Regions from separate parts of the Pantoea sp. AS142 genome, predicted to be linked through region 1. Evidence: predicted binding sites of a transcription regulator. Region 1 holds the regulator's gene; each other region holds the start of a gene.
The links. The regulator PurR, encoded in region 1, represses purine synthesis genes. The targets are predictions, from matches to a motif close to CANGCAAACGTTTGCNTG.

Region 1 (4,505 bases):
AGGGTGCCAATCAGATTATTACGTTATTATATTGTTGATTTATTACAGGTTTGTTGACCCGAATGAGTATATTCTCACGCAGGTCAATATTCAATAACTTATTGTTAGGAAGCTAACTAAAAAGTCAGTGCGTCAGTGATTATCCTGGCAGGCAGGTTGCGCAGAGGCAACAACAGTTTGTGCGCTTGCTGCACGCTGCATAAAGTAACCGATCAGCGCGAGCAGAATAGTTACCGTCATCATCAGTGTGGTGGTAAACAGCGCCTGGGTTAATCCGGCCGACACCGCCAGGCTGGCGGCAAAGCAGAGTCCTAACTGCAGCGTGTTCTGCAACGCTGCCGCTTTACCGGTGGCGTGCGGGAAAGGCATCAGCGCACCGGACACCACAATCGGATAGACCGCACCGTTAGCCAGCGCCATACCGCAGAAGGGTGCCATCAGGCTCATTAGCGTGCTATTGCCTGACAGCGCAACAGCAAACAGCGCAAGAATGCTCAGACTATAGACTCCCAGCAACCAGGGCAGCAACTGTGCGCCGCTAAAGCGGTTGAGGAGGGCGCGACAGCTGAATCCGCCAATTAAAAAGGCGAGTGTTTGCGGCACATAACTCAGGCCGATATCGGCAGGCGAGAGACCCAGATCCGCCAGAATAAAGGGCGAGCCGGTCAGCCAGGCAAAAAAGCTGGCTGAACAGGCGGAATAGATCAGCACATTTCCGCTGTAGACCCGTGATTTTAGCAGGGTGAAAAAGCCGGGCTGCGTACCTTTTTCGCCCGCGGGCTTACGCACGGTGGGCAGGCGCAGAGTAGTCAGAATCAACGCCACCGCAATCAGGGTTAGCACCAGGAAAATCGAACGCCAGTGGAAGTGACCGATCAGCCAGGCACCCAGCAATGGGGCCAGCGCCGGAGAGAGTGCAACCAGTGGCATAATGGTGGCAAATACTTTGTTGGCGCGCGCGGCAGGGTAGCGATCCACCACCAGCGCTTGCCAACTCACGGCCGCAGCACAGACACCAATTGCCTGAACAAAGCGCAGCGCCAGCATCAGATAGATATCATTTACCCACAGCATGCCTGCGCAGCCAACACCAAACATGGCCAGTCCGGCCAGCAGCACCGGTTTACGGCCGATGCGATCGGAAAGGGGGCCCCAGAAGAGCTGACCACAGGCGAAGCCTGCCAGGAATAGACTCATGCTGGCGCTGATCAGGCCGGGCGAGGTGTTAAAAGTTTGCTGCATTGCGCCAAAGGCGGGCAGGTACATATCAGTGGCTAAAAAGCCCAGCATGCTCAGCAGGGCAAGATAGGGCATGAATCCTTTATTCGACGACATTTGACTCTCATTTTGGCAGGATAAACGCGTCAGAGTGTAAAAGGTGCGTCTGACGCTGTGAAACGGTAATATTTGCCGATTGCTGTTAAAATTTTTGAAGGCAAATTATGTGGTCAGAATATGCATTAGAAGTGGTTGACGCCGTCGCCCGCGGGGGCAGCTTCAGCGCCGCCGCGCAGGAGTTACACCGGGTACCTTCTGCCATCAGCTATACGGTGCGTCAGCTGGAAAACTGGCTAGCGGTACCGCTATTCGAACGTCAGCATCGTGAAGTGGTTCTGACCCCGGCAGGCGAACATTTTGTCCGGGAAGGGCGCAGCATCATCAAAAAAATGCTTGCCACACGGCGACAGTGTCAGCAACTGGCCAACGGATGGCGCGGCCAGCTAAGCATTGCCGTTGACCGTATTGCTAAGCCTCAGCGCACCCGGCAAATGGTCAAAGATTTCTATCGCCACTTCCCCGATATGGAGTTGATCATCAGCTATGAAGTTTTTAACGGTGTATGGGATGCGCTGGCCGATGGCCGGGTGGATGTGGCGATTGGTGCGACTCAGGCGATTCCGGTTGGCGGACGGTTTGCCTTTCGGGATATGGGCAAACTCAACTGGCGTTGCGTTGTCGCGCCTCACCATCCCCTGACGCAAGCGAGCCAGATAGATGACGACACGCTGCGCAGTTGGCCATCACTGGTGCTGGAGGATACGTCACGCGCACTGCCGCGTCGTATGACATGGACGCTGGATAACCAGCGCAGGCTGGTGGTGCCGGAGTGGCAAACCGGCCTTGAGTGCGTGCAGGCGGGATTGTGCGTGGCGATGGTGCCTGGTCATCTGGCCAGGCCACTGCTCGACAGCGGCGAACTGGTTGAACTGACGCTGCCGGTGGCGTTTCCGGACAGCCCATGTTGCGTCAGCTGGGCAGAGGATCGCGCATCACCGGCGACAGGCTGGTTGCTCAGCTATCTGGGTGATGCGCAAACGCTTAATCAGGAGTGGTTAAGGGAAGATTACCGGCGATAGTCGCGGAACGGGCCATCGGCTACTGAACGGCGCTCAATCAGCGTGGGATGGACTTCAATCGTTTGTGAAACTTCACGCTTACTGGTGATACGGTCCAGCAGCATATCCAGCGCTTTCTCACCCAACTGGGCTTTAGGCTGATGCACTGTGGTCAGGGCGGGGGCGAAATAGCGGGCGTTGCGCACATTGTCATAGCCGATCACCGAAATGTCCTGTGGTACGCGCAAACCCATCTCATCGGCGGCGCAAATCGCGCCCATCGCCATGATGTCACCCCCACAGAACACTGCCGTCGGGCGTTGCTTCTGCGACAGGATCTGCTGCATCGCCTGATAGCCCGACTCCGGCTCAAAGTCACCCTGCACAATCCATTCGGTGCGCGGCTGAATACCCGCCTCTTCCAGCGCCTTCAGGAACCCGGCATGGCGGCCGCCACCGGTGTTACGCTCCATCTGACCGGGAATGGCACCAATCTCACGATGTCCACGTTCAATCAGATAGCGTCCCGCCAGATAACCGCCCTGAAAGGCATTATCCAGTACTGTGTCTGTGAAGTCGGCGCGCGACTCGCCCCAGTCCATCACTACCATCGGAATATTGCGGTTCTCTTCCAGCATTTGCAGCAGGTCGTCCGGATATTCAGAGCACATCACCAGCAAACCATCTACGCGTTTCTGCGCCATCATGCTGAGATAGGCGCGCTGTTTTTGCAGATCGTTATGCGCATTACCCAGAATCAATGTATAGCCTTTATCAAAACAGTGATTTTCAACCGCTTCAATAATTTCAGCGAAATAGGGCGCTTCGCTGGAGGTGGCAAGCAGGCCCAGCGTCTTGGTATGGTTCACTTTCAGGCTGCGCGCCACGGCGCTCGGTGAGTAGTGCAGTTCCTTAATCGCCTGCCAGACCGCGTTGCGCGTCTCTTCAGCCACAAAGCGGGTTTTATTGATGACGTGCGAAACGGTCGTCGTTGAGACTCCTGCGCGTTTCGCCACATCTTTAATTGTTGCCATGAAAATCGGACTCCAGTGCCTATCTAACCCTATGATAAGCTTTGTGTTAAACGTTTGCGTCTGTTCAGGGTTTTTTCCGCAAAAATGCCGCTTTACCGGACAGAAAACAGGCTCCTGGCGGAGAAAAACCGCCTGACAGCGTGCGCAAACGGAATCAGGGTTGCGCGCGTTGCGCAACAAAGGCGGGATTCTAACAAGGCTGGACGGATAAAACGAGATTTTTACTGGGCCCTGTGGGAAAATGCGATATCCACACTAATTGTGTGATGAAGGAGCAAGCAATGAGTACCGATCTTAAACTGGCTTTAATGACCACCGTGGGCTGTCTGCTGATGATTGTGGCCTTTAGTTTTACTGCCATTCTGCACTAATAAAAAAGCCGGGATTATCCCGGCTCTCTTCTGCTTGTTCTGCTACTCAGCGTATGGTTTTCGGCGTCATCACGCGACGGGCACCAATATAGTGACGTTGCCAGTAATCTTCCCCTAATGCGCTGATCTGAATATCTTTGCCGGTACGTGGTGACTGGATAAATTTGCCGTTGCCCAGGTAAACGCCGACGTGGTCAGCAGTACCGCGTCCATTGATGCGGAAGAAGACCAGATCGCCTTTCTCCAGCGACTCACGCTTGATTGGCGCAGCATCACGCAGGTGATACATCTCGTTAGCGGTTCGTGGGATTTTAAACTTCACCAGGTCTTTATACGCGTACCAGACCAGACCGCTGCAATCGAAACCGGTATGCGGTGAGGTGCCGCCCCACTGATACGGCTTACCTAACTGACCCATCAGCTTGGTCATCGCTGTTTCGCGCGCTTTCTGGTAGCGCTGGCGATGAGATTTGCTCATTTTAATCGTGCCGGTCTCGCTGGGGGTTACCTCAACCGTTTTCAGCGGGCGCTGATGACCATAGCGTTTCTTGTCTTTGTTCTTGTTGATACGGGCTGTTTTAAGCGAGGTCTTTTTAGCAGGTGTCTGTTTAGCGATGAGTTCGACTTTTTTCTGTTTTTTAGTTTTTAGTTTTTGAACCGAGCTGAGGCGAGTTTTTTTCGTCACCGTTTTCAACGGGCGACGCTTGCGGCGCTCATCGTCGCGCGCGCTCTTTTTCTCTGCCTTATGCGTACTAACGTTCACC
Region 2 (4,505 bases), on a different contig from region 1:
AAGCACAGCGCAGTGAGTTCTTTATCGTGGGCGTCGATGGATCGCCGGACGGGGAAGAGGCGCTGAAGCGCAAGAATTCGCTGTTCGTCGCCACACCCGCCCAGGACCCGCAGGTAATGGCGGCCAACGCGGTTGAGATTGGCTATGACATCCTGCAGGGCAAGCCTGCGCCCGGTAAGCCGGTGCTGATCCCGGTGAAGCTGATTGATCGCAATAATATCGGCAGCTACCAGGGCTGGACGGTGAAATAAATTTGAGTGCGGCACCTTCCCGGTGCCGCACTCAGGAGGCCACAATGCAACGTTCCAGGGTTAACGGCTACCTGCAAGATACGCGCGAGTTCTTCCGGCAGCAGGGTGTGCATCTGCCACCGTGGGCTGATTACGGCGTGAGCCAGTGGCGGGCGCAGAATCGTGACGTGGCGCAGGAGATTCTGGCGTTGCGGCTGGGCTGGGATCTCACCAGTTTTGGCGCGGCTGATTTTTTACAGACCGGGCTGACGCTGTTTACCCTGCGCAACGGCTCGCCAGGCGGGCAGCCGTGGCATAAACCCTACGCCGAGAAGATCATGCACGTGCGCGAAGGGCAGCTAACGCCGATGCACTATCATCCGCGCAAGATGGAAGACATCATCAACCGTGGCGGCGGCAATCTGATCGTCGAACTGCACAACCGTGAGGGTGACGGACTGGCTGACTCGCCGGTGGCGGTGTCGCTGGATGGCCTGCGCCAGACCCATGCTGCCGGTGTACAGCTTCGGCTCTCGCCGGGGGAAAGCGTGACGCTGGAGGCGGGCATCTGGCACAGTTTCTGGGGCGAAAGCGGCTTCGGTGACGTGCTGGTGGGCGAGGTGTCGATGCCCAATGACGACGAAAACGACAATGTGTTTCTGACGCCACTGGCCCGTTTCAACCCGCTGGATGAAGATGAAGCGCCGCACGGGTTGCTGTGTAATGATTATGCGCACTGGCTACCCTGAGCGCAGCAGGGGTAATCAGGCAATCTGGCTGATACGCGTTGTCGAATCGGGTTTCACCACATCGACGGAAAAGACATAGCCCAGTCCGCGGATGGTGCGGATCAGGTCGGGCTGGTGCGGGTTGATTTCGATTTTGCGGCGCAGCCGCATGATCAGGACGTCGATGGTGCGGTCAAACACGTCGAGACTTTCGCTGTGGGTCAGCTCCAGCAGCTGATCGCGGGTCAGCACTTTGCGGGCGTGACGCACCAGCGCCCGCAGCAGGCTATATTCTCCCTGGGTCAGCGGCACCAGTTCACGCTGCGGGTTAAACAGCTGGCAGCGGCTATCGTCCAGTTGCCAGCCGCCAAAATACCAGCCCTCCTGTTCAGGATCGGCCTGCGCAATGCGGCCGTTACGACGCAGGGCCGCCCGGGCGCGCGCCACCACCACACGTGGATTGAAGGGTTTGGCGATGTAGTCATCTGCGCCCATCTCCAGGCCAACCACCATCTCCGCTTCTGAACCCATGCCGGTCAGCATAATCACCAGCACCTCCGGTCGCTGACGCTGAAGCTGCTGCAACACCAATAGCCCGTTAGTATCGGGCAGCATCATATCCAGCATCACCAGCGAGATCTCCGGGTGTTCGCTGAGCATCGCTAGCGCCGCTTTTCCCTGATGACAGCGGTAAACAGTCAACAGATGTTCACTTAACGCATCCTGCAAAACGTCGCAGACAGCAGGGTCATCATCCACCACCAGAATCGCGGGCTTCATTGCGCGGCCTCAATGTTACGAAAGAGTTAATTTTGGAGTCTACACAGGCCAGAAAAGGTTGCTGAGGCAGTGTGCTGAAACGTGACCGGCTTCGCCAGTGAGAGTGTGGAAGCGTGCGCTGGCGCAGAGTTTTTCGGGGCTGCCCGTTTGCTGCAGGAAAACGATTGCGCGGCATCGGTGCATTGCACCATAATCGCGCCTCGTTTTGGTTCGGAATGCTCTTAGGCGCATCCGGCTCTGCCAGGTAATCGATTGCGTCGGGATATGGCATGGCAATTGCTTTGGGCAGTGGGTAAGTCAGGGATTTCAGGCGATTCTGGCACGCAAGTAGGCAGCGGCCGGCGTCAATGTCCCGGAAACAGAATAATCAGCATGCAAACCCCTTTGGCAAGTGAGACTGATGTCTCCTGTATCGAGAGATGATGATGTTAGAAAAACTATTCAAACTCAAAGCGCATAACACCACGGTTCGTACTGAGATTATCGCCGGGATCACCACCTTCCTGGCGATGGCTTATATTCTGTTTGTGAACCCGAGCATTCTGGGCGCGACCGGCATGGACAAGGGCGCCGTGTTTGTCGCGACCTGTCTGGCGGCGGCGATTGGTTGCGTACTGATGGGGCTGATCGCCAACTACCCGATTGCGCTGGCACCGGGCATGGGGCTGAACGCCTTTTTCACCTACACCGTTGTGCTGCATATGGGCTACACGTGGCAGATTGCGCTGGGCGCGGTGTTTCTCTCGGCGGTGATTTTCTTCGCGATGTCGCTGTTTAAGATTCGCGAGTGGATTATTGCCAGTATTCCGCTGCCGCTGCGTGCCGGGATTGGTGCCGGTATCGGGCTTTTTCTGGCGCTGATTGCGCTGGAAGGGGCGGGCATTGTGGTGGATAACCCGGCGACGCTGGTGGGCATTGGCGACCTCACTAAACCGGGTCCGCTGCTGGCAATGCTCGGCTTTGTGGTCATTGTGGTGCTGGAAGCGCGTCGGGTGACCGGTGCGGTGCTGATCGGTATTCTGCTGGTGACCTTTATTTCCATGGGTATCGGTTTGTCGCCGTTTGCCGGGGTCTTCTCTGCACCGCCGTCGATTGCACCCACCTTTATGCAGCTGGATATTGCCGGGGCATTTAACGTTGGCCTGATCAGCGTGATTTTTGCCTTCTTGTTTGTCGATGTGTTTGATAACACGGGCACGCTGCTGGGCGTAACCAAACGCGCCGGCCTGGCGGATGAGCAGGGTAACGTGCCGAAAATGGGCCGTGCGCTGATTGCCGACAGTGCGGCTGCGCTGTTTGGTTCGCTGCTCGGCACCTCGACCACCACCAGTTATGTGGAATCGGCGGCGGGCGTGAGTGCCGGTGGCCGTACCGGCCTGACGGCGATTGTGGTCGCCGTGCTGTTCCTGCTGGCGCTGTTTTTCTCGCCGCTGGCATCCAGCGTGCCGGTTTATGCCACGGCGCCTGCACTGCTGTTTGTGGCGGTGCTGATGGCCTCAGGTCTTGCAGAGATTGACTGGAAAGATATCACCACCGCAGCGCCTGTCACCGTGACCGCGCTGACCATGCCGCTGACCTATTCGATTGCTAACGGCATCGCGTTTGGTTTTATTACCTGGACGCTGGTGAAGCTGCTGAGCGGTCGTGCTAAAGAGGTGAATGCGGCGCTGGTTATCCTGTCAATTCTGTTTGTGATCAAGCTGGGATGGCTGAGTGCTTAGGTGTTGCCTGTCGGCAGGGGGGCGCTTAGCAGCGGGCTGGCACTGAGCAGGGCTCGCTTGGCTGCGGGCTGACACTGAGTAAGTTTCGCTTTGCAGCGGGCTTGCACTGAGAAGTTTACGCCCGCCAGGCGTTCGGGCGTTTCAGGTTGCCTGAGCAGGCGGTCGCGTCAAGGGGCGGACGCCCGCCCCTTAACAATCCCGGCGTCCGGCAGCCTGCGCGCCCCGCTTAGCGGGGTGCCTTCGTCACGCCCTGCGGCCGACGGACCGCCCGGACGCGCCATCCCTGGCGCGTGCCGTTCTTTCGCCGACGTCCTGTCGGCTCATCCTGGCCTGCGGTTGTTCCTCAGCGCTGCGGATGCCTCTGGTAAATCCCCGCCTGTAATATCTTTTTATGTTTGCAGAGCTGAGGTGTTTGCTGGCGTGAAATCCAAAGCTAATCCCGGAAACGTAAAGCGATAAAGTACTCAACCCAAAAAGAAGAAATAACAGCGAGGGGGTGGGGAGGCCGTCAGAGCCGCTGAGCGGATGAGGGATTTTAGGACGAGCGACAGGGATGTCGCGAAGAGGCGGGTTCGCGCCAGGGATGGCGCGTCCCGCCGTTCCGTGAGAAATCCGGAAGACGCGAAGGCACCGCGAAGCGGCGGTGATGCAGGCCGGAGCCCGGGGTCAAGGGGGCGCGGCGACTGGCGCCCCCTTGTCGGTCGCCTGCAGCGGCGAGTCTGAAACTGCCTGACTTACCAGGCGAACGAAACCCTCTCACAGCCCGTTCGCGCAGCGAACAACCCCAGCCTCAGCGCAGCACGCCAGCCCGTTCGCGCAGCGAACAAACCTCTGCCAGCCAGCGGCGATAAACTTACCTGAAAGGCGGCTCATTAAACGTCCGCAACTTACGCGAATGCAACTTATCGCCCTCGGCGCGCAGCAACTCAACAGCATGGATACCAATCTGCAGATGCTCCGAAATCGCCCCTTCATAGAAGCGGTTCGCCTGGCCGGGCAGCTTAATTTCACCATGTAGTGGCTTGTCGGAAACGCACAGCAGCGTG
Region 3 (4,505 bases), on a different contig from region 1:
AGGATGCGGCGTTCGCCGGTATCCATATCCAGTTCAAATAGCGTGGTCGGCGTGGTCATCGACGAATAGCCATAGCGCAGTTTACTGGTGCGCGGCGTGGGGTTGTAGGCCAGCCAGGTTACATAGGTCGGGTCGTCAAAGGCAATCCCGCTGGTTTCGCCGCTGGCCCAGTTGATCTGCCGCAGACTGGTTAAGCCGCGCTGGCGCTCCTCAACCACCAGCCAGTCCCGGAAGAGTTGAAAATCTTCCATTACTACCTGCTCCCGTGCCGGGATCAGCGTTTCCCAGCGTGACTCATCCAGATAGCGGCTGCGATACAGCCCGAAGTTTTTGCCGTCGCGGTTGGAGCGAATGAAAAACTGGTGCTCGTAATGGTCGATGCTGTACTCATGATCGCGGCGGCGCGGCAGAAACACATGCGGCTGCGCGTCGGGGAAGTTCGCATCAATCAGCTGAATTTCGCTGGTGTTGGTGCTATAGAGCGCAATCATGATGAACTGCCTGGAGGTGGTCTTGTGCACGCTGAGATGATAGGTATCATCCTGCTCTTCATAGACCAGCTGGTCGTCAGACTGAGGCGAGCCGAGCTCGTGTCGCCATACCTGATAGGAGAGCAGCGTTTGTGGGTGTTTGCGCACATAGTAGACGGTGCGGGAGTCGTTACCCCAGGCGAAGCTGGATGAGGCGTTACTCAGCACTTCAGGATACCAGCTGCCACTCTCAAGGTTACGGAACCGGATGCCATATTGCCGTCGTGACAGGAAATCTTCCGCCAGCGCCATCACCCGGTTATCGGGGCTGATGTGCAGCGCGCCCATGGTGTAGAAATCGCTGTGCGAAGCGCGCTGGTTGGCGTCCAGCAGCAGGCTCCACTCGCCCGACTCATCGCTCGCTGCGGGCTGGCGGTAATAGGCAGGATATTCATTGCCGCTCTGGTAGCGGCTTTGATAACGGTAACCGTTTTTTACATAAGGCACCGAGTGATCTTCAGGCGGCAGGCGATCGATAATCTCTTTTAGAACCCGGTCCTGCAGTGGCTGCTGCGAGGACATAATTTTTTTGCCGTAATTGTTTTCGGCACGCAGGTAATCAAGGACCTCGCTGTTTTCTCGTTTGTCGTCGCGCAGCCAGTAATAATTGTCCACGCGGGTCTCACCATGCAAGGTCATCTCATGGGGTATTTTTTTTGCGATGGGTGCTTTCATCCATCCGTCTCCGTCAACGTAATGATCTGTAAGCGTAACACTTCAACAGCCGGAAGCCAGACATAGGGTGAGAAGCTGCCGCCAGCCGAGCACATCCTGTGACCCGCCGGCGGAGTATCGGAGCGATTAGCGGGCAGGCAGACGGGCTTTTTCAGCCTCAAGATCCTGCTGAATGCCGTCACGGACATCCTGCGGGATTTTCAGCGCGTCACCCAGCGCGGAGAGATAGCTGCGTTCCATGAAGTGATCAACGTCGATGGCAGCACAGCTCAGGAAGTAAAGCTCCAGCGCTTCTTCCTCGTTTTTTACATCGGCGGCGAGCCATTGTGGATCCAGCGGGCGGTTCATCGCTTTCTGAATCAGCTGTTCTGCATCCTGACCGTAACCGGACTGATGAATATTCTGCTCAATGGCTGCCCGCTCCTGATCGTCAATATGTCCGTCGCTTTTCGCGGCAAACACCAGCGCCGTTACCAGGCGTTCCGCGCGCAGGTCGATGGGCGTCTGCGCCATGCCAAAGTCAGGCTCATTCTGGTGCGCTTCGCTGACCCGCTGCTTGTATTTGTTCCACAGCACCGCGCCTGCCGCCGCACCACCCCCCATGATCAGCGCTTTGCCACCATATTTTGTCAGCAGTTTGCGCGACGACTTGCTGGCAATCAGCAGACCGGCCAGACCGCCCAACGCACCCGGTGCCAGCATATCGCTTAGGCCACCGCCCGATTTACCCTCACCGCCTTTCTTCGCCAGTACCGATTGAATCTGTTGCAACCAGTTATTCATCATCCACGCCTTTTTAAGATGTCAGTTCGCTATCCTGACGAAAAGGATGTCAGGAAACGTCAGAGCGGGAAAAGTAAGGCAAACAGCGATGCCAGACAGACGAAAGATGAGAACGCAAACGTTTTCGTTTATACTTGCGCGCGAATTTTGACTGTTTAGGTGAATGTATGACGACTCTCGGAACAGCGCTGCGTCCGGCAGCGACGCGCGTGATGCTATTGGGTTCAGGTGAACTGGGTAAAGAAGTGGCGCTGGAGTGTCAGCGTCTGGGGGTGGAAGTGATCGCGGTTGATCGTTACGCCGATGCCCCGGCAATGCATGTCGCCCATCGAAGTCATGTAATTAACATGCTGGATGGCGCAGCGCTGGCTGCGCTGATTGCTGAAGAGAAGCCTGACTTTTTGGTGCCGGAAATTGAAGCCATCGCCACGAATACGCTGGTTGAACTGGAGCAGCAAGGCCAGCGTGTGGTACCGACCGCCCGTGCCGCACAGCTGACTATGAATCGCGAAGGCATTCGCCGTCTGGCGGCTGAAGAGTTGTCACTGCCGACGTCACGCTATCGCTTTGCCGACAGCAAGGCGCGCTTCGATGAAGCAGCGACAGAGATCGGCTTCCCCTGCATTGTGAAGCCGGTGATGAGTTCATCCGGCAAAGGTCAGAGCGTTATCCGCGACGTCAGCCAGCTTGATAAAGCCTGGGACTATGCGCAGCAGGGTGGCCGTGCCGGTGCCGGGCGCGTCATCGTTGAAGGGGTCGTCGACTTTGATTTTGAGATCACCCTACTGACCATCAGCGCAGTTGATGGCATACATTTCTGCGCGCCTATTGGTCACCGTCAGGAGGATGGCGATTATCGTGAGTCCTGGCAACCGCAGCAGATGAGTGAAGTGGCGCTGCAGCGGGCACAGGATGTTGCCGCGCAGGTGGTTAAGGCACTGGGCGGCTATGGCTTGTTTGGTGTTGAGCTATTTGTCTGCGGTGATGAGGTGGTATTCAGCGAAGTGTCGCCGCGTCCACACGACACCGGCATGGTGACGCTGATTTCGCAGGATTTGTCGGAGTTTGCGCTGCATGTGCGGGCGTTTCTCGGTCTGCCGATTGGCGGGATTCGTCAGTATGGCCCGTCAGCGTCCGCTGTTATTCTGCCGCAACTCACCAGCCAGAATGTGCAGTTTATGAATGTCGACGCGGCGCTGGGCGCCGGTCTGCAACTGCGTCTGTTCGGCAAGCCGGAGATCAGTGGTCAGCGTCGTCTGGGCGTGGCACTGGCCAGCGGTGACAGCATCGAACAGGCGATTGCGCGTGCGGTTGCCAGCGCCGCAGCGGTCACGGTTCAGGGGTAAAGTTATGGCGGTGAGCAGATGCTCACCGCCATAACTTACGTCGCGCCTTCGACTGCTTCGCGCGCCAGGCGGGTAATGCGATCCCAGTCGCCGACTTCCAGCGCGTCGTGGGGCACCAGCCAGGAACCGCCGATGCACAGCACGCTTTTCAGCGCCAGATAGTCACGGTAGTTGGCCGGAGATATGCCACCGGTCGGACAGAAACGCACCTGCGGGAAGGGGCCACCAATCGCCTGCAGCGCTTTAACGCCGCCATTGGCTTCTGCCGGGAAAAATTTAAACTCACGCAAACCGTAGTCCATACCGGTCATTAGTTCAGAAACGGTGCTGATGCCCGGAATCAACGGAACCGGTCCTTCAACGGCGGCTTTCAGCAGTGACTCAGTGACGCCCGGGCTGATAATAAATTGCGCACCGGCATCGGTCACTTCCTGTAACTGCTGCGGATTAATCACCGTTCCTGCACCGACGATTGCATCCGGCACTTCTTTGATCATCGCACGTAAGGCGTCCATCGCTACGGGCGTGCGCAACGTGACTTCCAGCACTCTGACACCGCCTGCCACCAGCGCTTTCGCCATTGGCACCGCATGTTCCAGTTTATTCACAACGATGACCGGCACCACGGGTCCGGTGGTGAGAATCTGTTCAGCACTCGTTTTCCAGTTTTTCATCAGTTCCCCTTGCTTGATAACACCGGGATTGAGACCCGGTCATGGAGCATCGGCTCCTGCCCTGTAAATTGCGTCACTACCATACATGATCCGCTTCCTGAGCGTCTATCATCCTGCTAAAATTTTGAAACAGCAGTTCAATTTTATTCGTCTCGGCTGGTGAGATTTAAAGGCGAAAAAAAAGCCCGCGTTGCGGGCTTCGTCATCATGTCAGTTATTCAAACTCATTCCACGAGCGGCCATCGCGGGTGATCATCGCCACTGAGGCTACCGGACCCCAGGTCCCCGCCTGATACGGCTTGGATGAGTCGCCATCCGCAGCCCAGGCGTCGATAATCGAATCGACATAGGTCCATGCGGCTTCAACTTCATCACGACGCACAAACAGCGCCTGAATACCGCGCATGCTCTCCAGCAGCAGACGCTCATAGGCATCGGCAAGGTGCGACTGGTTAAACGTCTCGGAATAGCTCAGATCCAGCTTGGTGGTCTGCAAC

Region 2: the regulator PurR is predicted to act here: its motif matches at 1,892-1,909, upstream of WFO64_RS07625 (NCS2 family permease).
Region 3: the regulator PurR is predicted to act here: its motif matches at 2,100-2,117, upstream of purT (formate-dependent phosphoribosylglycinamide formyltransferase).

Annotation. Positions count from the first base shown of each region.
Region 1 covers NZ_JBBCMO010000001.1:967,270-971,774, forward strand. Annotated here, with positions in the region: gene punC (purine nucleoside transporter PunC) at 133-1,335, opposite strand; gene punR (DNA-binding transcriptional activator PunR) at 1,443-2,357, shown strand; gene purR (HTH-type transcriptional repressor PurR) at 2,345-3,370, opposite strand; gene cydH (cytochrome bd-I oxidase subunit CydH) at 3,652-3,741, shown strand; gene WFO64_RS04875 (C40 family peptidase) at 3,788-4,505, opposite strand, start outside.
Region 2 covers NZ_JBBCMO010000002.1:581,181-585,685, forward strand. Annotated here, with positions in the region: gene WFO64_RS07610 (ABC transporter substrate-binding protein) at 1-251, shown strand, start outside; gene WFO64_RS07615 (D-lyxose/D-mannose isomerase) at 296-979, shown strand; gene WFO64_RS07620 (response regulator transcription factor) at 995-1,738, opposite strand; gene WFO64_RS07625 (NCS2 family permease) at 2,161-3,459, shown strand; gene WFO64_RS07630 (AMP nucleosidase) at 4,313-4,505, opposite strand, start outside.
Region 3 covers NZ_JBBCMO010000007.1:53,400-57,904, reverse strand. Annotated here, with positions in the region: gene WFO64_RS13915 (prolyl oligopeptidase family serine peptidase) at 1-1,205, opposite strand, end outside; gene WFO64_RS13910 (tellurite resistance TerB family protein) at 1,332-1,988, opposite strand; gene purT (formate-dependent phosphoribosylglycinamide formyltransferase) at 2,156-3,334, shown strand; gene WFO64_RS13900 (bifunctional 4-hydroxy-2-oxoglutarate aldolase/2-dehydro-3-deoxy-phosphogluconate aldolase) at 3,370-4,008, opposite strand; gene zwf (glucose-6-phosphate dehydrogenase) at 4,223-4,505, opposite strand, start outside.